DNA from 3 places in the Mesorhizobium sp. B263B2A genome. Region 1 is predicted to be linked to each of the others. Evidence: riboswitches for the same ligand, from Rfam matches in the RefSeq annotation. Region 1 holds a riboswitch; each other region holds the start of a gene.
What was found. A riboswitch is a leader RNA that binds a small molecule or an ion and turns the genes downstream of it on or off. The one in region 1 is predicted to bind cobalamin.
Positions count from the first base shown of each region.

Region 2: it holds a riboswitch for cobalamin, as region 1 does, so the genes downstream of both, LB568_RS22010 (DUF1636 family protein) here and LB568_RS18685 (CbtB domain-containing protein) in region 1, are expected to answer to the same signal.
Region 3: it holds a riboswitch for cobalamin, as region 1 does, so the genes downstream of both, bluB (5,6-dimethylbenzimidazole synthase) here and LB568_RS18685 (CbtB domain-containing protein) in region 1, are expected to answer to the same signal.

Region 1 covers NZ_JAIUIU010000011.1:114,934-122,654, forward strand. Annotated here, with positions in the region: gene LB568_RS18670 (heparan-alpha-glucosaminide N-acetyltransferase) at 1-617, opposite strand, end outside; gene LB568_RS18675 (MFS transporter) at 854-2,053, shown strand; gene LB568_RS18680 (aromatic ring-hydroxylating oxygenase subunit alpha) at 2,057-3,280, opposite strand; cobalamin riboswitch at 3,424-3,622, shown strand; gene LB568_RS18685 (CbtB domain-containing protein) at 3,658-3,837, shown strand; gene LB568_RS18690 (CbtA family protein) at 3,853-4,626, shown strand; partial or broken gene cobU (bifunctional adenosylcobinamide kinase/adenosylcobinamide-phosphate guanylyltransferase) at 4,619-5,166, shown strand; gene cobO (cob(I)yrinic acid a,c-diamide adenosyltransferase) at 5,168-5,782, shown strand; gene cbiB (adenosylcobinamide-phosphate synthase CbiB) at 5,818-6,786, opposite strand; gene cobD (threonine-phosphate decarboxylase CobD) at 6,785-7,721, shown strand, end outside.
Region 2 covers NZ_JAIUIU010000015.1:45,421-53,141, reverse strand. Annotated here, with positions in the region: gene LB568_RS22020 (ABC transporter substrate-binding protein) at 1-509, opposite strand, end outside; gene LB568_RS22015 (ABC transporter ATP-binding protein) at 558-1,343, opposite strand; gene LB568_RS22010 (DUF1636 family protein) at 1,340-1,804, opposite strand; cobalamin riboswitch at 1,826-2,036, opposite strand; gene LB568_RS22005 (autotransporter outer membrane beta-barrel domain-containing protein) at 2,390-5,758, shown strand; gene LB568_RS22000 (SgcJ/EcaC family oxidoreductase) at 5,967-6,386, shown strand; gene LB568_RS21995 (winged helix-turn-helix domain-containing tetratricopeptide repeat protein) at 7,262-7,721, shown strand, end outside.
Region 3 covers NZ_JAIUIU010000001.1:665,919-673,639, forward strand. Annotated here, with positions in the region: gene LB568_RS03210 (GFA family protein) at 1-290, shown strand, start outside; gene LB568_RS03215 (hypothetical protein) at 287-574, opposite strand; gene dxs (1-deoxy-D-xylulose-5-phosphate synthase) at 723-2,636, opposite strand; gene LB568_RS03225 (pirin family protein) at 2,738-3,658, opposite strand; gene LB568_RS03230 (DUF2277 domain-containing protein) at 3,699-3,965, opposite strand; gene LB568_RS03235 (exodeoxyribonuclease VII small subunit) at 4,139-4,390, opposite strand; gene LB568_RS03240 (histone deacetylase family protein) at 4,394-5,320, opposite strand; cobalamin riboswitch at 5,442-5,622, shown strand; partial or broken gene bluB (5,6-dimethylbenzimidazole synthase) at 5,669-6,328, shown strand; gene LB568_RS03250 (hypothetical protein) at 6,415-7,398, opposite strand; gene LB568_RS03255 (TetR/AcrR family transcriptional regulator) at 7,488-7,721, opposite strand, start outside.

The DNA of each region.
Region 1 (7,721 bases):
CGTATGCCGGAAGCGGAGGCAAGTTTCGCGACACCGATGCCGACAAGCACCGCGCCGAACCATGGAAACAGCGGCACATAGTCGTTGGAACGAGGATTGATCGCCGACAGGCCTATCCACCACAGCCAGGGATGATCCAGGGCCTCGAAGCGCTGATAGACGGGCGCCGCGATAACCAGTGCCGCCACAAGCAGGGTCAGCAACGCCGGCAGGCGCAGGAAGGCGAGGCCGAGCAAGCTGGCGAGCGCGATCTCGTGCAGGATGCCGAAAAAGATGAAGCCGTCCGGCGTGGCGATGCGGGTGACGACCGAGATGGCCACCGCGGCGCCGGCAACCATGGCGAACCGCTTCCAGAAACCGTTCCAGCGGATTTGCCGGCCATGGGCGAGATACAGGCTGACGCCGACCAGGAACAGGAAGGTCGAAGCGATGCAGCGGGCGTAGATCTTCCACCAGCCGAAGGCGGTGAGGCCGGGGTCGGTGTAGCCGAAGAACTCCAGATCCCAGGTGAAGTGGTAGCTCGCCATGGCGAGCAGCGCGATGCCGCGCAGGATGTCTATGGCGACGATGCGCTTGGGCTGATCCTGGATGGGTGCGGTCGGCGTTTCAATGGTCATGGTCTCGCGATCTGATTCAGCCCCGCCTTGAGGACTATCACGGTTGGCCGGGACAGAAGAAGACCGGGTTCCTCGGCACGGCGCCGCGTGGGCGCAGGCCTCGTCGGATGCCGCTTTGGGCCAGCGCCGGAAAGGCTTTGACCAACCCGCTTTTCGCCACCTGCGCGTCGGTTTCCTCTTAATGGCCCGGAAACGACCAAGGCAGATTTCACCGGTGATTCTGCTTTGGGGAAGCAATGTCGACCCATGTGCGCCATCCGATCTGGCTCCCGGCCCTCAAGGCCGCGGACGCGCGCACCTTCGCCTCGCTCTATGCGGTCGAATCCTTCGCGCGCGCCACGGTGTCGAGCGTCATCCCGATCCAGGCCTACGAAATCCTCCACAACGAGCAGATGGTCTCGATCCTCTACACCATCGTGGCGCTGCTCGGCCTGTCGGTGACCTTGTTCATGCCGATGCTGATCCGCCGCTTTGCGCGGCGTTGGGTCTATACCGCAGGGGCTTGCCTGCTCGCCATCGGCTCGCTGTTCTTCGTCACCCACACGCTTGCCGGACAAGTAGCGGGGATGCTGTGCCGGGTGATGGGCGCCAGCGCGCTGTCGATCACGCTCAACCTCTACATCATGGACCACATCCGCAAGACCGACTTCATGCAGGCCGAATCGCTTCGCATGGCGTGGTCGATGTTTGCCTGGACCGGCGGGCCGACGCTCGGCATCTTCCTCTACGCGCATTTCGGCATCTGGGCCGCGCATGGTGCGGTGGCGGTGTTCGCAGTGGCCTTGCTGGCGCTGTTCTGGTTCTATCGGCTTGGTGACAACCAGTCGATCCAGCCGGGCAAGACACGACCGGTCAACCCACTCGCCAATATCGGCCGCTTCGTCGCGCAGCCGAGGCTGAGGCTGGCCTGGCTGATCGCTTTCGGACGCTCCTGCTTCTGGACGACCTTCTTCGTGTACGGCCCACTGTTCATGGTCATCACCGGGCAGGGCGATATCGCCGGCGGCCTGCTCGTCTCGGCCGGCAACGCGCTGTTGTTCATGGCCATCTTCTGGGGCAAGGCTGGAAAACGCTTTGGCGGCCGGCGCACCATGACGTTTGCCTATTTCGCCATGTCGGCGATGCTGCTGGCCGCGGGCACGGTGGGAGCGACCGCTCCGCTGGTGACCGGCGCTTTCCTGCTTGGCGGCGCGTTCTTCACCATCGCGCTCGATGCGCTGGGCTCGACGGCCTTCATGCGCTCGGTACGCTCCTACGAGCGCGCGCAGATGGCAGCCGTCTACCGCACCTATCTCGATTTTTCCGAGCTGACGCCGCCGCTGGTCTATTCCGTGGTGCTGATCTTCTTCGGGCTCGGCTCGGTGTTCGTCACGCTGAGCCTGCTGGCCGCGGTTTGCGGCTTCGTGACCTGGCGGTATCTGCCGAAGTCACTGTGACGGTCACGGCGAAAGCGCCGAGTGGCGCTCGCGCACCCAGTTGTGGAAGCGGTGCAGATCATATTCCTCGGGCATCAGCACGCCGGCTTTGTGGCGCATGGAGCGCAGGCCCTTCTGGTTGACCTCGCAGATCGCCGCGTCCTCCTCCAGCACCTGCGTGCCGAAGGCGACGATGTTGTCGATGTCGGCCGACGGGGCATCGAGCGCTTCGGGCGCGAACAGCCATTCCGCGACCAGCCCGGTCTGTTCGGGGCCGAGCGGCACCAGCCGCACGGTCCTGACATAGTCGACATGACCGACGATGAACATCGAGGGCATGCTGGTGGCGTAGGTCTGGCCGGCGGTGCGCTCGGCTGGCGTCAAGCCCGCGAAGACCGGTGCATGGGTCTTGCCGTCGCGCGACCAGGTTTCGGCGCCGGCGCGCAGGCCACCCGAAAATTCCGGCGCGTCATTGTCGGCGTGGCGCACCCATTCGGGGTCGTCATGCCGGCTCATCAGACCGCGGCCATAGATCGGCACCAGCCGCGACAGGTCCTTGTGAACGCCGGGGCAGTGCAGGCATTCGTTGAAGTTTTCCCAAAAAATCTTCCAGTTGCAGTTCATCACCTTGCGCAGCACATGGCCTGATACCAGCGTTTCCAGCGGCCAATTGCCGAGATCGCCGGAGGCGGGATCGAAGGAGGCCTGCGCCGAGCCGGCGGCGTCCTCCTGCAAATTCGCGTCCTCCTGCAAATTGACGAACACGAAGCCGCGCCATACCGACAGTGCGACGCGATAGAGCGGATGGTCGGCCTTGTCGAAGCCTTCGGGCAGCGATTTCGACGGCACGCGCACGAGGTCGCCGCGCAGCGAATACGACCAGGCGTGATAGGGGCAGGTGATGAGCCGCGCCTTCAGCCGGCCTTCGCTTTCCTGGCAAAGCTGCGAGCCGCGATGCCGGCAGGTGTTGTGGAAGGCGCGCAGTTCGCCGGTCTCGTCGCGCAGCACGACGATTTCCTGCGTGCCGACGCGGAAAGTGCGGAACGCCAGCGGTTGGGCAAGATCGGCCTCGCGGCCGACGAGCAGCCAGCTTCGATACCAGATCGCATCGAGGTCGCGCCGATAGCTCTCGCCGTCCCAATAGGCCGATGACGGCAACGTCGCTTCAGCCCGGGTCAGGCCGTTGTAGCGATCGCGCTCGCTGGCATTGGGCTGCAGGACTGGTGGCTGCAGGGCTGGAGGCTGCATGGCTGGCTTCCTGTGAAATGGCCAGCCGATACCCGGCCAGCATAATTGTCAATTGTGGTGCCGAGAACCGCCGATGTCGCCGGCATGGCGCAATCGCGCTGGTTGCCGGCGGAATTTGGTTTGCCGCGTGTCATGATTTTCCGTATAGTCCCGCTGTCGTCGGTTCCGTTTTGGAGCCAAGAGGGAATGCGGTGCGGGCTCAATCGTTGCCCAATGCCGTGGCTGCCCCCGCAACTGTGTGCGGTAGTCCTCTCCATATGCCACTGAAGATTTTTCTTCGGGAAGGTGGAGAAGGGCGCTTATCCGCGAGCCAGGAGACCTGCCGGCGACAGGAAACTGACTTCGATGCCCTCGGGTGGAGGGTGAAAGGACAAGACATGAATACCGCTTCCGTCTCCCTCGGCACCTCGGTCTCCTCGCAGTCGCGCTTCATGCAGCTCGCGCTCGCCGCGCTGCTCGGCATCTTCGTTGTCGGCTTTGTCGGCTTCTCGCATATCGATGCGGTCCACAATGCCGCCCACGACTATCGTCATTCGATGGCGTTTCCCTGCCACTGACGAGGATTTGACATCATGAACCTGTTTCGCAACGTCGTGTTCATCGCGGCGATCGCAGGGCTCGTGGCCGGCGTCGTTCTCGCCTGCATGCAGGCCTATGCCACCGTGCCGCTTATCCTCAAGGCCGAAGTCTACGAGCAGGCCGGTGGCGGCCACCATCATGACCATGCCGCACCCACTGCCGCGGATGCCAATGCCATGAGCACCGCCGCACCGGCGCCGGCAGAAACCGCTGCTCCGGCGGCGGAGGACGAAGGCTGGACGCCGGCCGATGGTTTCGAGCGTTTCGGCTTCAGCGTGCTTGCCAACATCGTCACCGGCATCGGCTTCGCGCTGGTCCTGGTCGCGGTCTCGGAATTCGCCGGCGGCATCGGCAATTGGCGCCAGGGCGTGTTCTGGGGCCTGGCAGGTTTTGCCGTGTTCACGCTGGCGCCTGGCCTCGGCCTGCCGCCGGAACTGCCGGCGATGCCGGCGGCCGAGTTGCTGCCGCGCCAGATTTGGTGGGTCTCGACGGTGGCGGCCACGGCGATCGGTCTTGGGCTGATCGCCTTCCGCAAATCGCTGCCGCTCGCGATCCTCGGCGTGGCTTTGATCGTCGCCCCGCATATTGTCGGCGCGCCGCAGCCCGACAGTTTCGAGACGCCGATCCCGGAAGGCCTGCATCATCAGTTCGTGGTGGCGGTGACCGTAACCAATCTGGTGTTCTGGCTGGTGCTCGGCGCGGTCGTCGGCGTGGTGCGCGGCCGCTTCACCGGCACCGCGACCAGCCTGCGCGACAGCTTTGCCTGATCAAGGCAAGCTGACTTTCATCATTGGCGGCGGGCGCTCCGGCAAGAGCGCGCCCCCCCCCCCCCCCCCCCCCCCCCCCCCCCCCACGCCGAAATCCTGGCGACGGCATTGCCCTCGCCATGGACCTATATCGCCACGGCTGAAGCCTATGACGACGAGATGCGTGAGCGCATCGCGCTGCACCGGACGCGGCGCGGCGAGGGCTGGTCGACCATCGATGCGCCGCTGGACCTCGCCGGCGCGCTCGAGGCCCTGCCGGACAATCAGCCGGTGCTTGTCGACTGCCTCACTCTGTGGCTGACCAATCACATGCTGGCCGAACACGATATCGAGCAGGAATGCCGGCGGCTGACTGACGTGCTGTTGCGACCGCGCGGGTCCTGGTTCGTGGTGTCCAACGAAGTCGGGCAAGGCATCGTGCCGGACAATGCCCTGGCACGTCGGTTCCGCGATGCCGCCGGCCGGCTCAACCAGCAGGTCGCGGCGATTTCCGATACGGTGCTTTTGATGGTGGCCGGGCTGCCGCTCAAGGTGAAGTGAGATGACCGACATCGACGACAAGAATGAAGAGCGCCACCGCGCCAAGATGGCCAAGCGCAAGGCGGTGCAGGACGCCGAGGTGGCAAGCAAGACGGTCGAGAAGGGCCTGCTGATCGTCAACACCGGACCTGGCAAGGGCAAGACCACGGCCGCTTTCGGCCTGGCGCTGCGGATGCTTGGCTATGGCAAGCGGGTCGGCGTCGTCCAGTTCATCAAGGGCAAATGGCACACCGGCGAGAAAGACGCTTTCGCCGCTTTCGGCGATCGTGTCGTCTGGCATGCGATGGGTGAAGGGTTCACCTGGGAGACACAGGATCTGAAGCGCGACATCGCCGCGGCCGAAGCTGCCTGGGCCAAGGCGCTGGAGTTGATCGCCGATCCGTCGATCAGCCTCGTCGTGCTCGACGAACTCAATATCGCGCTGCGCTACGACTATCTCGATCTCGGCAAGGTGGTTGCCGCGCTGAAAGCTCGTCGCGAGGGCCTGCATGTCGTCGTCACCGGCCGTAACGCCAAGCCGGCGCTTGTCGAAGAAGCCGACCTCGTCACCGAGATGGGCGTGACCAAGCACCATTTTTCGGCAGGTGTGAAGGCGCAGCAGGGGATCGAGTTCTGATGTTCCTTACCCTCCCCACAAGGGGGAGGGTGAGATCACGCCACAATTGCGATCGCCGCGACCGACCCGAACAGCCCGATCAGCAGATAATCGGCGACGCGGTAGAGTTTCAGCGCCCGCCTGATGTCGAGGCTGTCGGCTTCGCGGCGGCCGCCTTCTCCCATGAAGACATCGTCGACCAGCACGCCGCCATAGCTGCGCGGTCCCGCGAGTGCCAGACCAAGCGCGCCGGCCATAGCCGCTTCCGGCCAGCCGGCATTGGGCGAGCGGTGCTTTTTCGCATCGCGCCGCACTGCTTGCCAGGCATTGTTCGGATCGGCTTCCTTGACCAGGAAAGCCGCCAGCACGATCAGCAGAGCGGTCAGCCGCGACGCCGGCAAGTTGATCCAGTCGTCGAAGCGCGCCGCCGCCCAGCCGAAGGCTTCGTGGCGCGGGGTGCGGTGGCCAATCATCGAATCGGCGGTATTGGCGGCCTTGTAGGCGGCGCCGCCGGCGAGTCCGCCGACACCGGTCCAGAAGGCGGGGGCGACGATGCCATCGGAAAAATTCTCGGCCAGGCTCTCGATCGCCGCACGGCAGACACCGGCCCTGTCCAGCGTTTCCGGATCGCGGCCGACGATGCGCGAGACGGCGACGCGACCCATGGCGAGACCGCCTGAGTCCAGCGCATCGGCGACGGCTTCGACATGTTCGTAAAGGCTCTTCTGCGACAGGAGCGATGTCGCCAGGAGCGCGGTGACGAACAGCCCTAGGGGAACGAACCAGAGCAGGATCTGAACGCAGAGACCGATCACCGCCGGCACCAGCACGATGACCAGCAGCGCCTGGACACCGCGTTGGCGACGCAGCGCGTCGGGATCAGTAGCGCGGTTGAGCCTTAGGTCGAGAAAGGATATCAGCCTGCCGAACCACGTCACCGGATGACCGATGGCGCGAAACAGCCAGTCTGGATAACCCAGAAAAAATTCGATGGCCAATGACAGGAAAGCGATCAGGACTGACATGAAGCTTCTTGATGGAGCGGTGGACCATGGTGGAAGTCTTGGCCGGGCGAGGGTGCTTTTCCCCAACGCCGTACTGCCTTTCGTCGACCTCTCGACCGGTATCAATCCGCACTCCTACCCGCTTTTCGATCTGCCCGCCACCTCGCTGTCGCGATTGCCGGAGGCCGCGCGCGGGCGCGAACTGGCAGCGATCGCGGCCAGCACTTACGGCGCGCCGTCGCCAGCCCATGTCATGGCGGCACCGGGCACGCAGATCCTGCTGCCGCGGGTGGCGGCGCTGGCCAGGCCCGGCAAGGCTTTGGTGCTGGGGCCGACCTACGCCGAACATGCCCGCGCAGCAGCGATCGCCGGGCATCGGGTGAGCGAAGTCAGCGATTTTGCCATGCTGGCCGAAGCTGACCTTGCCATCATCGTCAATCCGAACAACCCGGACGGGCGCATCATCGAGCGCGATCGGTTGCTGGCGTTGGCAGTGCAATTGCGCGCCAAGGGCGGGCTGCTGGTCGTCGACGAGGCATTCATGGATGTCGGTCCGCGCGAACATAGTCTTGCCGGCGATGTCGGACAGGGCGGCATCGTCGTCTTGCGCTCGTTCGGCAAGTTCTTTGGCCTGGCCGGCCTACGGCTCGGGTTTGCGCTTTCCGATGCGCTGACGGTGGAATTGCTGGAGACGCAATTCGGGCCATGGGCTGTCGCCGGCCCGGCGCTGGAGTACGGCATTCGCGCGCTTGCCGATATCGGCTGGCAGGAGGATATGCGGGCTTCCCTTATAGAGGCATCGGCGCGGCTGGACGCCCTGTTCGGCCGCTTCGGCGTTGCTGTCGCCGGCGGCACCACGCTGTTTCGCTATCTCAGTCTGGCGGATGCCGCCGGCCTGTTTTCGGCACTTGGCGAGAGCGGCATCCTGCTTCGGCATTTCTCCGACCGGCCGCATG
Region 2 (7,721 bases), on a different contig from region 1:
TCCGCGTCGGCTTCCTTGCCGAAGATCTTGCCCAGCTTTTCGACGTCGCCATAGAGCAGGTCCATCGAGGCGGCGGACCTGCTCTTGTCGAGATGGACGCAGCTTTCGGTCAGCACAAGCGTCTTGATGCCGTGCGGAGCCAGCGTGTCGGGCGTCACCTCGCCACCCGGCTTCATGCCGTAGTACCAGCCGGCAAAAAAGAAATCGGGCTCGGCGGCGACCAGGTTTTCGAGCGTCGGGTATTTTGGCGCCAGTTCCGGGATGGAGCCCTGCTCGGCCTTGAATTCGGGACCGACCTTGTACCATCCGGTGATGCCGGTCAGGCCGACGATCGACGGCTGCAGCTTCAGCGCGAAGGCCATCTCGGCCATGTTGAGATCCTGGATGACGGCGCGCTTGGGCGGCGCGTCGAAGGTCAGCGGCTTGCCGCAGCTGTCGACGGTGACGGGAAAGGCGAAGGCCGTCGAGGCCAGCAGCGAGAAGAAGAGCGACATAGCGAGACGTTTCACGGATTTTGCTCCTTGGCTGAACAGTGTCGGATGAGGAATGGTCTTCGATCAGGAAGACGGCGCGGCGCGGTTCGGAACGTCGAACACCGTCAGTTCCCGGTCTTCGGTCGGATGGCGCAGGCGAAACACATCGACGCCGAAGATCTCGCGGATCAGCTGTTGGGTGAGTGCTTCGCGCGGTGCCGCCAGCGCATGCAGCCGGGCTTCGTTCATCACCGCGACCCTGGTGGCGAAGGGTGCCACCAACGCCAGATCGTGCAGCACCGCGATCACCGTCATGCCGAAGCCGGCGACGAGTTCGAGCAATTCGCCACGGGCGCGCGGATCGAGATGGTTGGTCGGCTCGTCGAGGAACAACACCTTCGGTTGCTGTGCGACGGCGCGGGCAAGCTGGGAGCGTTGGCGCTCGCCGCCCGACAGCGAGCCGATGGTGCGGCCAAGCAGCGGCAACAGGCCGGTCCGGCGCAGCGCGTCAACGACGATGTCGCGTTCCTCGCTCCTGCGCCTCAAGCCGGCATGCGGGACGCGGCCAAGTTCGACATAGTCGATTACCGCGAGCCGCGGATCCGGCTGGTCGGTCTGGCCGACGACGGCGATGTGCAGCGCGCGCTCGGCGGCCGAAATCCTGTCCAGGCGCCGGCCGCCAAGCTTCACCTCCCCGGAACTGGGCCTGAGCATGCCCGACAGCATGCGCAGCAGCGTGGTCTTGCCGGCGCCGTTGGGGCCGATGATGGCGAGCCGATCGCCCGATGCCACCGACAGGCTGACCGACAGGACCAGGTCCCGGCCGTTCGCCGTCGCGCCCAGATCGCGCGCTTCGAGAAGCGGCGTCATCGGTTTCCCTCCGCAGGCGTGCCCGGGATGCGGGCCACGGTCTTGCCGGCCAGTCGCGGCGGACGTTGCCCGGAGTTGCACCAGCCGTCGGCGAGCGAGGCATAGAGGCTGGCGAACTGCGCGAGATCGCCGGCATCGGCTTGCGCATCGATCGACCCGAACAGATAAGCGGCCTTGCCCGGCGCCTGGAAGGCCACCGTCAGCGGCCGCGCGCAGCCCGCCATGCACTCGACGCCCTCGACCGTGAAGCCTTGCGCCACCGCAGGGGCCGAGAGCCGGGAGCGCAGGATGTACAAGCTTTCGCCCGACCTGATCCCACTCGGGACGTCGCGGCAAAGCGTGCACACGATGATGCGGTGAATGAGATGAATGGGATCGATGGCGCCGTCCAACTTTCCGTCACTTTCCAAAACTGGCGACGGAAGGATGTTGGCGAGCCGGCCGACAAGACCGACGTCCACGTCTCCTCCCGGCACACCCCGTCCGGTCAACTCCGTAATGGCAGGTCTCCTGGCTCGCGGGTCTCGGCTCGATCCTGCCTTCCCAGCCTTGCCGGCCAGTGGCATTTCGGATCTTGCTCACCGCTTACAGTTGCGGGGGCAGCCACGGTCTCGACCCCTTTCCGGGGATCTCACCGTGTTCCCTTTTCACCCCTTGCCTTTCGGCGCGGGGACCATCACGCACCCACCGTAGATTTCCATCGATCGCACCGCAACGGTTTTTGCGATGCTATTTATTAATGTAATAACATTACGTGTGAAGCGACATTTGCGGATAATGTCAACCCCTATTGTCTGGAAAGCCGAGACGTCTGCCGGCAGAGAGGGCCGGCCAAGCGATCCCTCGATCAATGCCACCGCAGGCCCGCCCCCCTGTATAGTTTTATGGGCTAATTTAGATACTACAAATATAAATTTTGTCCTCACCGCTATATAGTTGCAGTTGCACAACATTCTTAGCGTTTTGGTAGTCCTCTGGACTATAGATGGATTGCCGGGCGGTAGCATTCATGCTGCGTTCGGGCATCTGGAATTAGGGGCGAAGGCATGGTGGGACGGGTTCACGCGCGCGGCGGGGTTTTGACTGCAGCGCGCGGCCGGTTTTTGGCGGGGGCTTCCCTGGCAGTGCTGGTCGTTGCCGGGGTGGCGCCGCGCCAGGCGATCGCGGGCAACTACGTCGCCAACAGCGATGGCTCGCTTCGCGCCGCGATTACCGCCGCGAATGCCGATCCTGATCCTAACGCGACGATCACGTTGACCGGCAGCTTCACCGTGTCGTCCACCAGCCTTCCGACGTCGACTAAGCCGCTGACGATCGACACGCAAGGTTTCACCCTCTTTGGCGCACCGGGCAGCGGCGTCGCAATTTCCGGCGCTGGCGCCGTGCGGACGCTGATGGGCACGTTCAAGGGCTCGGATGGCGGCACTTCATCAGCGGGCCTGCAGATCCGGACTGGGGCCGCGGTGATCAATATGGGCTTGGTTCAAGGCGGAACCGGGCCTTCAGGATCCGGCGGTTCGGGCGTCGATTTCGGCGGCCCGGGCGCTGTCGCGAGCTTGACCAATCACGGCACCATCCGCGGTGGGCCGGCTACGAGCGGCAACGGCGGCATTGGCGTCTACGTTCGAAATGGCGCCGGTCAGATCATCAACACCGGCACCATCGAAAGCGGTGGCCCGGGTGGGGGCGCTATCGCAGCCAACGGCGCTACCGTCTCACTCGATATTGTCAACAGCGGCGTGATCCGGGCCGGTGCCGGCGCTAACGCAATCGGCTGGATTTCGAGCGTCACGCCGACGACGGGCGTAATCAACCTCGAGCTCCAGGACGGCTCGCAGATTTTCGGCAATGTGGTGGCGAACGCCACGGCGACCACCGACCGCCTCCGGCTCAACGGAACCGGCTTCTCTGTCCTGGATGGTTCGATTGGCGCCGCCGGGCAGTATCGCAACTTCGATATTTTCGAGAAGACCGGCAGCGGCACCTGGGCACTGACGGCCGACAACACGGCGACCACCAACTGGGATATCCAGCAAGGCACGCTGCAACTGGGAAATGGTGGCACCAGCGGCTCGATCATCGGCGACGTCACCAACGCCGGCATGCTCGCCTTCAACCGCAGCGATGCGCTGACCTATGGCGGCGTTATCAGCGGCACTGGCTCGGTCAGCCAGATCGGCAGCGGAACGACGATCCTGACCGGCGCCAACACCTATAGCGGCGGCACGGTGATCAACGCCGGGACACTTCAAGTGGCCGCCGACGGCAATCTCGGCGCGACTTCGGGCAATCTCAGTTTCGGCGGCGGCACGTTGCGCACGACCGCCAGCTTTTCCACTGCCCGCAATGTCCAGCTCAATGGCAATGGCGGCTTTGAAACGGCCGGAGGCACGCAACTGGACCTTACCGGGCAGGTGACCGGCGCCGGCACGCTGGTCAAGCACGGCTTGGGTACCCTCAATGTCATCAACTTATCCAACAGCTACACGGGCGGCAACATCGTCAATGCCGGCACGCTTGTCGGCAATGCAGCCTCGATCCGGGGCGACATCGGCAATGCCGGCACGGTCGTCTTCGACCAGTCGATGGACGCCAGCTTTGCCGGCGATATCTCCGGCACCGGCGCGATGGTGAAGGATGGTGCCGGCACGCTGACCCTTTCAGGCACGTCGCTGCTGGACTGGACCATCGACCAAGGCGGCCTCGTCGCGGCGGCCGAGCGCTTCGGCGGCGATGTCTCGATCGGCGCCGGCGCCTCGTTCACCTTCGACCAGACCGCCAATGCGAGCTATGCCGGCGCGCTCTCGGGCGCCGGAAATTTCGTCAAGGACGGCTTGGGAACAGTGGTTCTGACCTCGGACAACTCGGCTTTCGCCGGCGCCACTTTGGTCAATGGCGGCACGCTCGCCGCGGGCGCGGCCAACGCGTTCAGTTCCGCTTCGCAGTTCTCGGTCGCCTCGGGCGCGACGCTCGATCTCGCCGGCACCTCGCAGACGACCGCAGGGCTGACCAACGCCGGAACGGTGGGCATTGCCGGCAGTCTTGGAAGCAAGCTGACCGTCAGCGGCGACTATGTCGGCAATGGGGGCAATATTCTCATCGGCACCGCCCTGGGTGCAGACAACTCACAAACCAACATGATGGTTATCGCCGGGGGTACGTCAGGCACGGGCACGCTCCAGGTCGTCAATCTCGGCGGCGGCGGGGCGCAGACGGTCGAAGGCATCAAGATCGTCGATGTCGGCGGCGTCTCGAATGGCAGCTTCTCGCTAAAGGGCAACTACACCTTCGAAGGCGATCAGGCGGTGGTCGGCGGCGCCTATGCCTACCGGCTCTACCAGGGCGGCACGAGCACACCCGGCGACGGCGACTGGTATCTGCGTTCCGCCCTGATCGATGGCGGTGGACCCGGAACGCCGCTCTATCAGGCCGGCGCACCGCTGTACGAGGCCTATGCGGGTGCGCTGCAGACGTTCAACCAGCTAGGCACGCTCCAGCAGCGACTCGGCAACCGGTCGTGGACCGTGGAAGCGCAAGGCGCCGACGGGGTTTCCGACGATGTGAGGGCCGAGGCAGGCATCGGCCTGTGGGGCAGGATCGAGGGCACCAGCGGCTCCTACGATCCGGAAAACTCCACAACCGGGACGACTTACGACACTTCGACCTGGAAGCTTCAGACTGGCGCAGACATGCTCCTTTCCGACACCGCCGCCGGTCAGCTCATCGGCGGTGTCGCTTTCCAGTACGGCACCGTATCAGCCGATGTCTCGTCGCTATTCGGCGGCGGGTCGATCGACAGCACCGGCACCGGCGTTTCAGGCTCGCTGACCTGGTACGGCGCGGAAGGGTTCTACCTCGACAGCCAGGCGCAGGTGATCTGGTATGACAGCGATCTCGACTCGGCGACCGCCGGACAGCGGCTGGTCGATGGTAACAACGGCGTCGGCTACGCACTCGGCGTCGAAGCGGGCAAGCGTATCATGCTCGACCCGAGCTGGTCGCTGACGCCGCAAGCGCAGCTTGCCTGGTCGTCCGTCGACCTCGACGCGTTCACCGACGCCTTCGGCGCAAGAGTTGCTCCCGGCAGCAACGACAGCCTGCTTGGCCGTCTCGGCCTGTCGCTGGACCACCAGTCACAGTGGCAGGACCGCAGCGGCCGGACCGGGCACACGAATGTCTACACGATCGCCAACCTTTATTACGATTTCGAGGACGGCTCGTCGGTCGACCTGGCCGGCAGTACCCTCTCAAGCCGAAACGAGCGGCTATGGGGCGGTCTCGGCATCGGCGGCACGATCAACTGGGCCGACGACAAGTTCTCCGTCTTTGGCGAAGCTGTCGCCCGCACGGGGTTGGAGAACTTCGGTGACAGCCATGCACTGACGGGTTCGCTCGGTTTGCGGGTCAAGTGGTAGAAGGCCTGTGGCCGTCAGTCCATTGCGGAACCTGCCGCTCAGCGTGCTGCGTGGCGGCCATGATCGACCCGACCGTTTTCACCACCGAGAAAGCCGAGCAGCATCCCGCATCCGATGCCGCGTTTCAGTTGAAATTTGACTTTTGCAGTGGTCGCATCGGCTGCCGGCCCCTGTATGGTTAGCGGAAGTATTCAGGAGGCGTGGGGTCATGAGCGTGACGAACGGCAAGCCCGAGCATGTCGCTGCCGCTTTTGCGAACGCTTGGAACCGGCACGACATGGATGAGTTCGCATCTCTGTTCGCTTCCGATGCTAATTTCGTCAACGTCGTAGGTGTCTGGTGGAAGAACCGGTCCGAAATCGAAGCAGCGCACCGAGCCACTCATGACACCATGTTTCGGGATAGCCGCCTGGAAGGCGATGTCTCGTCGGTTGTGGAATTGGCTCAGGGGCTTGCTTCCATTCACTACAGTTGGACCCTAACGGGAGCATCTGCTCCGGACGGAACCCCGGTCGGGATCAGGAAGGGCATATTGCTTCTGATCGTCCAAGAAGGGCGGTCGGGATGGCGCATCAAGGTGGCTCAGAACACGGATATTGTTCCTGCCATCATCGCCCCTGCAGCTTGAGCCTGCGCACCGAAAACGGCGCGCGAAGCTGCCATTCTCCGGCAGGCGACCCCAAAACAAACAAGGCCCCTGCACAGCGTGGCGATGACGCTGGATCACGCAAAGTTTTGTGATTTGGTGGTGGATGCGCTGGAGCGGTCGACGAAGGGTTTGGGGTGACGTGCGAGGCTGGTTGTCATTTCCCTTCTATCCGGCACGCGGGGACATCCGCCAACATCGGCGGCAGGATTCCCATGATGTCGCCTTTGGGGGCTGGTTCCGGACAATCCGCTTTCGGGCATCGGCCGTGAGATAGCTGCCATTCAATCACCGGTGACCGAACGGCAGCAACCGACCATCCCGATCGTTCCATGGTCACGTACGGTTCTAGAAAGCCGCTGCTGCTAGCACGTTCACCTGTCCGCACGATCGGGCCAGAGAGCGGTTCGTCTGCTGCCTTGCAAAGATTGCGGATAGCTTGCGTTCTTCGATAGGCGCGAACATTTCACCAAGTAGGGTCCCGCCCTTCAAAATCTTTGTCTGGCGCGATCTTGGGCTGGCGATCGTGACTGACAAGGGGATCCACGTAGGCCATCCTGAATGCGTCGCCGACCAAACATGCCATGGCAATCAGTAACGCTCGGGATCCTCGAAGGCTTCGTCGAGCCACGACTGTGCTCCGGATAACTATTGAACCAAAATGGACTTGGGGATCAGTCGAAATGTCGGTCATGGGTTCTCCTGCAGCGCTAAGGATGACACCGCTCCATGCCTGCGTCCTTGTCCGAGACCTGAAGACTCCTCAACGAACCTGAACACTCCTGAAGTTCGCCATCAGGACCGTCTTCAGCTATCCTGCTTCAGCTATCTTGCCCTGAAGCGACAGGTCTTTGGTGATGGACGTGGAATTCGGCAACTTTCGCCTGAAACGTACCGAGCGGCTGCTGCTTGGACCCACGGGACCGGTCGAGCTTTCGGCGCGATCCTTTGACATCCTAGCGGCGTTGTTGGACCGGCCGGACGAGGTGATCGGCAAGGCCGAACTCTTCGATGCCGCCTGGCCCGGCTTGGTGGTGGAGGAGAATACGCTCCAGGTCCATGTTTCCGCGCTGCGAAAACTGCTGCCCGTTGAAATGATCGTGACGGTGCATGGTCGCGGCTACAAGTATGCTGGTCCCAAGCCCTCTGCGGCGACCGACCCGGCTTCGATGCAAGCCAGACCCTCCATCGCCGTTCTTCCCTTCGACAACATGAGCGGCGATCCCGAGCAGGACTATTTTAGCGACGGGATTACTGAAGACATCATCGCGCAGCTCGGCAAATTCAGGGAATTCCTGGTCATCGGGCGGAATTCGT
Region 3 (7,721 bases), on a different contig from region 1:
CCTATGACTATGTCGACGAACGTATCCGCGTATCGGGACCGGCGGGCAGCTATACGCGCGCCGGAAAGAACACGCCATCGCTCGAAATCCTGTTCTGCCCGACCTGCGCCTGCGTGCTGGCCTGGCGCGGACTGCGCGCGGGTGCCTCCGGGCGAATGCGCATCGCAGTCAATGTGCGGCTGGCGCCGCCAGAGGCAGTCGCCGACTTGCCGATCGACCATTTCGACGGCCTCGACACTTTTGAGGACCTGCCGCGAGACGGCCGCTGCGTACGCGATATGTGGTTCTAGAATATGGTGCGGGGCACTTGCCGGTCGACAGCTGGAGACAGGCCGTCGCCCCGCCCCCCTGAAGCTTGTTCACGCGGATGCTCAGCCGGGGGCGCAGGCGCGGGGTCCGGCACGACCACCAATTGCGGCACCTGCCTGTAGGAAAAGCCGCCCCTGATATCGCCCATCTTGCCGGCGACAATGCCCACCGCCGCCTTTTCGAGATTGCGGTCATAGCTTGTCTCGGCCGCCGCGGGTGCCGCGATGACGGCCAGAAAAGCCGCGCCACACAGAAGCGTCTTCATTCCCATTGTCTCCCTGCCTGGATCCGATGTAGCAGGGCGCCGTTGAAAAACGGCTAGGAGACACGGTAAGCAAAACGCCAAACGACAGTGTTAACAATGGGTTATGAAATCAGGCCGGCAAACCGATTCAAGCGCTTGAGGTTTTGATTCAGGCGCGCTGGGCGTGGGCTGTATGGCCGAGCGCAGTGAACACGGTGCGCACGATGCCGTCGGCGTCAAGGCCGGCGTCAGCATACATCTTTTCCGGCTTGGCGTGGTCGGTGAAGGCGTCGGGCAGCACCAGCGGGCGCACCTTGAGGCCGCTTTCCAGCAATCCTTCATGGGCGAGGAACTGCAGCACGTGGCTGGCGAAGCCGCCCACTGCTCCCTCCTCCACCGTCACCAGAACCTCGTGCGAGCGGGCGAGCCGCCGGATCAGATTCTGGTCGAGCGGCTTGGCGAAACGGGCGTCGGCAACGGTGGTGGAAAGCCCCGCCGCCCCGAGTTCCTCCGCGGCGATCAGGCAATCCTGCAAACGCGTGCCGAAGGACAGCAGGGCGACCTTGGTGCCTTCCCTGACAATGCGGCCCTTGCCGATCTCAAGAACCGAGCCGCGCTCTGGCATATCGACGCCGACGCCGTTGCCGCGCGGATAGCGGAAGGCGATCGGGCCATCATCATAGCTCGCCGCGGTGCGGACCATGTGGCGCAGCTCCGCTTCGTCGGCCGCCGCCATCACGACGAAACCCGGCAGGCTTGCCAGGAAGGTGGTGTCGAAAGCGCCGCAATGGGTGGCGCCGTCGGCGCCGACGAAGCCGGCGCGGTCGATGGGGAAACGCACCGGCAATTTCTGGATCGCGACGTCGTGGACGACCTGGTCGTAGGCGCGCTGCAGGAAGGTCGAATAGATCGCCGCGAACGGCTTGTAGCCTTCGGTGGCGAGGCCGGCCGCGAAGGTGACCGCATGCTGCTCGGCAATGCCGACATCGAAGGTCCTGGCCGGGAACGCCTCGCCGAACAGGTCGAGGCCGGTGCCGCCCGGCATGGCGGCGGTGACGGCGACGATGCGGTCGTCCTCGCGGGCCTCCTGGATCAGGCTTTCGGCGAACACCTTGGTGTAGGCCGGCGCGTTGGCCGGCGCCTTGGCCTGCGTGCCGGTGATGACGTCGAACTTGTTGACGCCGTGATATTTGTCGGCGGCGGCTTCGGCCGGCGCATAGCCCTTGCCCTTCTGGGTGACGACATGGATCAGCACCGGGCCTTCGCCATTGTCGCGGACGTTCTTCAGGACCGGGATCAGATGCTCCAGATTGTGCCCGTCGATCGGGCCGATGTGATAGAAGCCGAGCTCCTCGAACAGCGTGCCGCCGGTGACGTAGCCGCGCGCATGTTCGACCGCCCGTGTGATCGCGCGGTCGGCGCGCTTGCCAAGGTAGGAGGTCAGCTTCTTGCCGAAGTCGCGCAGGCCGGCATAGGCCTTGCCCGAGGCAAGCCGCGCCAGATAGGCGCTCATGGCGCCGGTCGGCGGGGCGATCGACATGTCGTTGTCGTTGAGGATGACGATGAGCCTGGCATCGAGCGCGCCGGCATTGTTCATCGCCTCATAGGCCATGCCGGCCGACATGGCGCCGTCGCCGATGACGGCGATGACATTGTTGCGGCCGCCGGAGAGGTCGCGCGCGGCGGCCATGCCGAGGCCAGCCGATATCGATGTCGAGGAGTGGGCGGCGCCGAAGGGATCGTATTCGCTCTCGGCGCGGCGGGTGAAGCCGGACAGGCCGCCTTCCTGGCGCAGTGTGCGGATACGGTCGCGGCGGCCGGTCAGGATCTTGTGCGGATAGGCCTGGTGGCCGACATCCCAGATCAGCCGGTCATCCGGCGTGTCGAAGACATAGTGCAGCGCCACCGTCAGTTCGACCACGCCGAGGCCGGCACCCAGGTGGCCGCCGGTGCGAGACACGGCGTCGATCAGTTCGAGGCGAAGCTCGGACGCAAGCTGAGGCAGCTCGCTCTCGGCAAGCGCGCGCAGATCCGCCGGAATGCGGACCTTGTCGAGAAGCGGCGTCTGCGGCGTTGCGTTCACGGGTGCTCGGACTTTCTGTTCAACGGCGGGATAGGCCGCCGGCCGGCGAAAGTAAATGCGTGTCAGCGACGCGGATCAATCAGGCCCCTCGCCGATCCTCTTCAGCCTTCCGGCAACGGAATAAACTCTTCCTCATCTCCTGGAACGATATCGAAGCGGCCCGTCTTCCATTCCTGCTTGGCCTGTTCGATGCGCTCCTTGGACGACGAAACGAAATTCCACCAGATATACCGCTTAGAACCGAGCGAGGCGCCGCCGAACAGCATGAAATGCGCACCGGTTTGGGACGATACGATGATCTCGTCACCGGGCCGGAACACCAGCAGCCGTTCGGCCGGGAAGACGTCGCCTGAAATCGAGACCTCGCCTTCAAGCGTATAGACGGCGCGTTCTTCCGCATCGGCCGGGATTTTCACGCTGGCGCCCGGCGCTAGCCTGAGATCGGCGTAGAGCGTCTCGGAGTCGGTCCGCACCGGGGAGCGCAGTCCCTGGAAGTCGCCGATGACAATGCGGCCGCTGACACCTTCGGCGTCGATGTCGGGAAGCCGCAAGACAGCGGTGTTCTCGAACACCGGCGCCACCTCTTCCTTGTCGTCGGGCAGCGCCAGCCATGTCTGCAGGCCAGAGATCGACATCGGCGCGCCGCGCAGTTCTTCCGGCGTGCGCTCGGAGTGCACGATGCCGCGGCCGGCGGTCATAAGGTTCACGTCGCCGGGCTGGATCACCATTTCGGTGCCGAGGGAATCGCGATGCCGGATCTTGCCGTCGAACAGATAGGTCACCGTCGACAGGCCGATATGCGGATGCGGACGGACGTCGAGCGCCTGGCCGGCGCGCAGGATGGCGGGACCCATGCGGTCGAAGAAGATGAACGGACCAACCAGCCGCCGCTTGGCGGTCGGCAAGGCGCGGCGTACTTCAAAGCCGCCAATGTCCTTGGCGTTCGGGATGACCATCAGCTCGATCTGGTCGCTGGCAAAGGCGTCGCCGGCTTCAGGGTCTTTCCCTGGGAAGAAGCTCATGAACTCTCCTTGTCAGCGGCCAAGGACCGCCTTGGCCACATCAGGCGAAGCGGATCGCCGCCTTTGCCCGCAGTTTGGCCGCAACCTCTTCGCGATTGCGCGGATGCTGGTTGGTTTCGAGCGAATCGAGAAGCTCGCGCGCCGATGCCGCTATGGCTTCGACCGCATGGTCGAACGCATGCTGGTTCTGCTTCGAGGGCCGCGTCGTCCCGCTCAGCTTGCGGACGAACTGAAGTGCCGCGTCGCGGACTTCGTCGTTGGTTGCCGGCGGATCAAAATTGAACAGGGTCTTGATGTTTCTGCACATCGCTTCCGTATCTCCTCTTGTCCTGGAGCCGTTTCAATCGGGACGAACTCTATCCTCAGTCATGATCGTGTCCAAAAACCGGTGAGACCGCGCTCCAAGAGCGGTTCACCCTATCTCTTTGTTTTAACGCAATTCCGGACGGAAAACCGTCTCACACTTTTCCTGGAATTGCTCTAGTCCGCGTCGAGCGGCTCCGTCCCGACTGGCTTGCCGTCGCGCGACAGCCTGATCTTCTCGACCTTGTCCTCGGCGGCCTTCAGCAGCCGGTCGCAATGCACCTTCAACGCCTCGCCGCGCTCATAGATCTTGATCGACTGGTCGAGCGGTACGTCGCCGCGCTCCAGATCATCGACGATCTTCTCCAGCGCGTCGAGTGCCTGTTCGAAGCTCATCGCCTTGACGTCTTCGTTGGTCTCACCAGCCATCATTCATCCTTTCATCAGTCGCCCGACATGGGCGGCGACCGAAAATGCCAATCCCTGCAGATCGTAGCCGCCCTCGAGCAGGCTGACGAGCCGGTTGCGGCTGTGGCGCGCGGCGCGCTGCATCAGCTGGCCGGTCGCCCAATCGAAATCGTCCTCGGTCAGGTTGATCTCGGCCAGCGGGTCGCGGTGGTGCGCATCGAAGCCCGCGGAAATGATGATCAAATCCGGCGCGAAATTGTCGAGCGCCGGCAGCACGCGCGACAGGAAGGCGTCGCGAAATACCTCACTGCCGGTCTGCGGCGCAAGCGGCGCGTTGACGATGTTGCCGGCGCCGGTCTCGTCCTTCGCGCCGGTGCCGGGGTAGAGCGGCATCTGATGCGTGGAGCAATAGAGCACCGAAGGATCGTCCCAGAAAATGTCCTGCGTGCCGTTGCCGTGATGCACGTCCCAGTCGACGACCGCGACGCGTTCGACGCCATGCTTCTTCTGCGCATAACGCGCGGCGATGGCCGCCGTGTTGAAGAGGCAGAAGCCCATGGCCGTGGTTTTTTCGGCATGGTGGCCAGGGGGCCGCGCTGCGACGAACACATTATCGGCGCGGCCCTCAAAGACATCGTCGACGGCCGCATTGGCGGCGCCGATCGCCGCGATCGCCGCTTGCCAGCTCTTCGGGCTGGCGGTGGTGTCGGCATCGATGCGGGCGATGCCTTGGTCAGGGATGGCGGCGCGCACGCGGGCGACGAAATCGGCGGGATGCGCGTAGAGGATGGTGGCCTCGTCACCTTCCGGCGCCTTGACACGATCGAGTGCGGCGAAGGCCTCGTCGTCGAGCACCCGCTCGATGGCGCGCAAGCGGTCCGGCCGCTCGGGGTGGCCAGGCGGCGTGATGTGTTCGAGGAAGATCGGATGCGTGTAGAGACGAGTGGCCATGCTCCCTATCTAGTGCCCCGGCGCCGCGATGGCCATGCATCGCGGCTCGATCGCTGGGGAAAATCACGCCTGCGCCCATTGGCGTCGCTGCGGGGATTGGCGCCCCGGGCGGTTCGGCGTAAGGTCGCCGGCACTGCCTGGTGCCCGCCGCAAGCGGGAGAATCGGGAACACGGTTGAATTCCGTGGCGTGCCCAACGCTGTGAGGGGGACCGCGCCGGTAAATGCCACTGTCGATGACGGGAAGGCATCGGACGCGGGTTGATCCCAAGCCAGAAGACCGGCCTGGCAGACATCGTCATCCGCATGGTCAGGCGGCTGGCATCGATAGCAATCGCAAGGGACAAGCGATGCCGGAACACATGACCGCTCCTGGTAGCGACGGATTTGACCAGATGGCGCGAGACGCGGTCTACCGCGCCATGTTCACGCGGCGTGACGTGCGCAGCCATTTCCTGCCCGACGCGCTCGACGACGAGGTGCTGGCGCGGCTGCTGCTTGCCGCCCACCACGCGCCGTCGGTCGGCTTCATGCAGCCGTGGAACTTCATCGTCATCCGCGATGCCGCACGGCGCGCGGAAGTGCGCGACCTGTTCCTCGCCGCGCGCGAACAGGAACTTCCGGCCATCGAACAGGAAAGGCAGGCGCTCTACCGCAAGCTCAAGCTGGAAGGCATCTGCGAAAGCGCGCTCAACATCTGCATCACCTGCGACCGGCAGCGGTCGAAGGGTTCGCCGCTGGGACGCTGGCACAATCCGGAAATGGACCTCTACAGCACGGTCTGCGCGGTGCAGAATTTCTGGCTGGCCGCGCGTGCCGAAGGCGTTGGCGTCGGCTGGGTCAGCATCATCGAGGCGCAAGCGCTGAAGGGCCTATTGTCCATTCCCGATCACGTGACGCCGGTCGCCTATCTCTGCGTCGGCCGGGTCTCCGAATTCGCGTCCAAACCGGACCTCGAAACGCATGGCTGGGGCCGACGCCTGCCGCTGCCCGAACTGATCATGAGCGAGACTTTTTGCGGTCAGGGCGAGGTGCGGCTCAAATCGACGGTGGCACGCCTCAACGCCGTCAATGCCGCGCCGGCAAGCCCGGCCGATCAGCGTGTCGCGCCCGCCGTATCCCAGCGCGAGCCGCCGAAGGAGGCCAGCGCCTTGTCCTTGAGTTCCCTGAATTTCGACGATGCCTCGGAGAGCCGAGCGTCCCAGGCGGGATCGGGCACCTGGCCCTCAATGGTCTTGAAATAGACCTGCATCAGGCAAGCGATGGCGAAGGGCTCGATGAAAGCCGCCTTGAACGCCCAGGCAAAGACGATGGCGAGCACGAAGGCCCAACCAGCCAGTTGCCCCGGCATGATGAAGAGAATTGCGGCGGCAGGAGCCAGCATAGCCAAGAAGATGACGAAAGAGACGCCCCACATGATGACTGCCAGCCAGACGGCGTTCTTGACCATGGTCTTGCCGTTCTGGGCGTAGAGCACCACGCCTTGGCGCGCTGTCTCGAAGGGCGAGGACGAATTGATGCGGATATTGTAGCCGAGGATGATCTCGTCGACATAGGTCAGCGATAGGCGGATCACCGTGTTGATGAAGGAGACCAGGCCGCTCAGGCCCGGAATCGGCAGGAAGGCGGCAATGCCGCCAAGCAGGCCGGTGATGGCGCGGATGCCGCCCTTGACCAATTGGTCGACGACGAAAAGGATGTTGGCCTCGGCGAACCGCTCGGTCACGACTTGCCTGGCATAGGCGATCTGGTCCTGGCCGCCGGGGACGTCCTGACCGTCGATCAGATGGACCATGACGGCGATATGGCCGGCCTTGACGACATAGAGGATGTATTCGCGGATCCAGTAGACGGCGATCGAGACGATGCCGAAGCCGACCACGCTGCCCCATAGGGCAAAGGACATCGGCCCGTCGGGATCTGTGGAGATATGGCCGACGCCATAGCCGACCGAGGCGCCGGTGCCGGTCGCCATGATGTAGGCCAGCGTGATGCCGAAATAGACGATCATGCGAAAGACAATGAAGGGCCAGGTCCGCATCATGATGGACACCGACCTGCCGATATCGAAATCCCACATGCCCCGAATCCCCTCAGAGATGGCTGGAAGGATGCGCTCAGCCCGAAGATTGTCAATCGTGGGTGGGTCGCCGGACCGCGGACGGGATTTCAGTTCGGCTGCGAACCCGGTTTCCTGAGCAGGCCTTCGAGCAGTTGCTTGAACGCCGCCACCACCTTCCTCGATGTCGCTTCGGGATCGTTCGAATTGGCGATCCGCTGCGCCGCCTGGCTGCTGGCGCCGTTGATCAGCCGTGCGGCGGTCTCGGGGTCGACGCTCGGGACGACCACCCCCTCCCCCTGCAGCGCGGCAAGATGATCGGTCATTGAGCCGACGCAGGCATT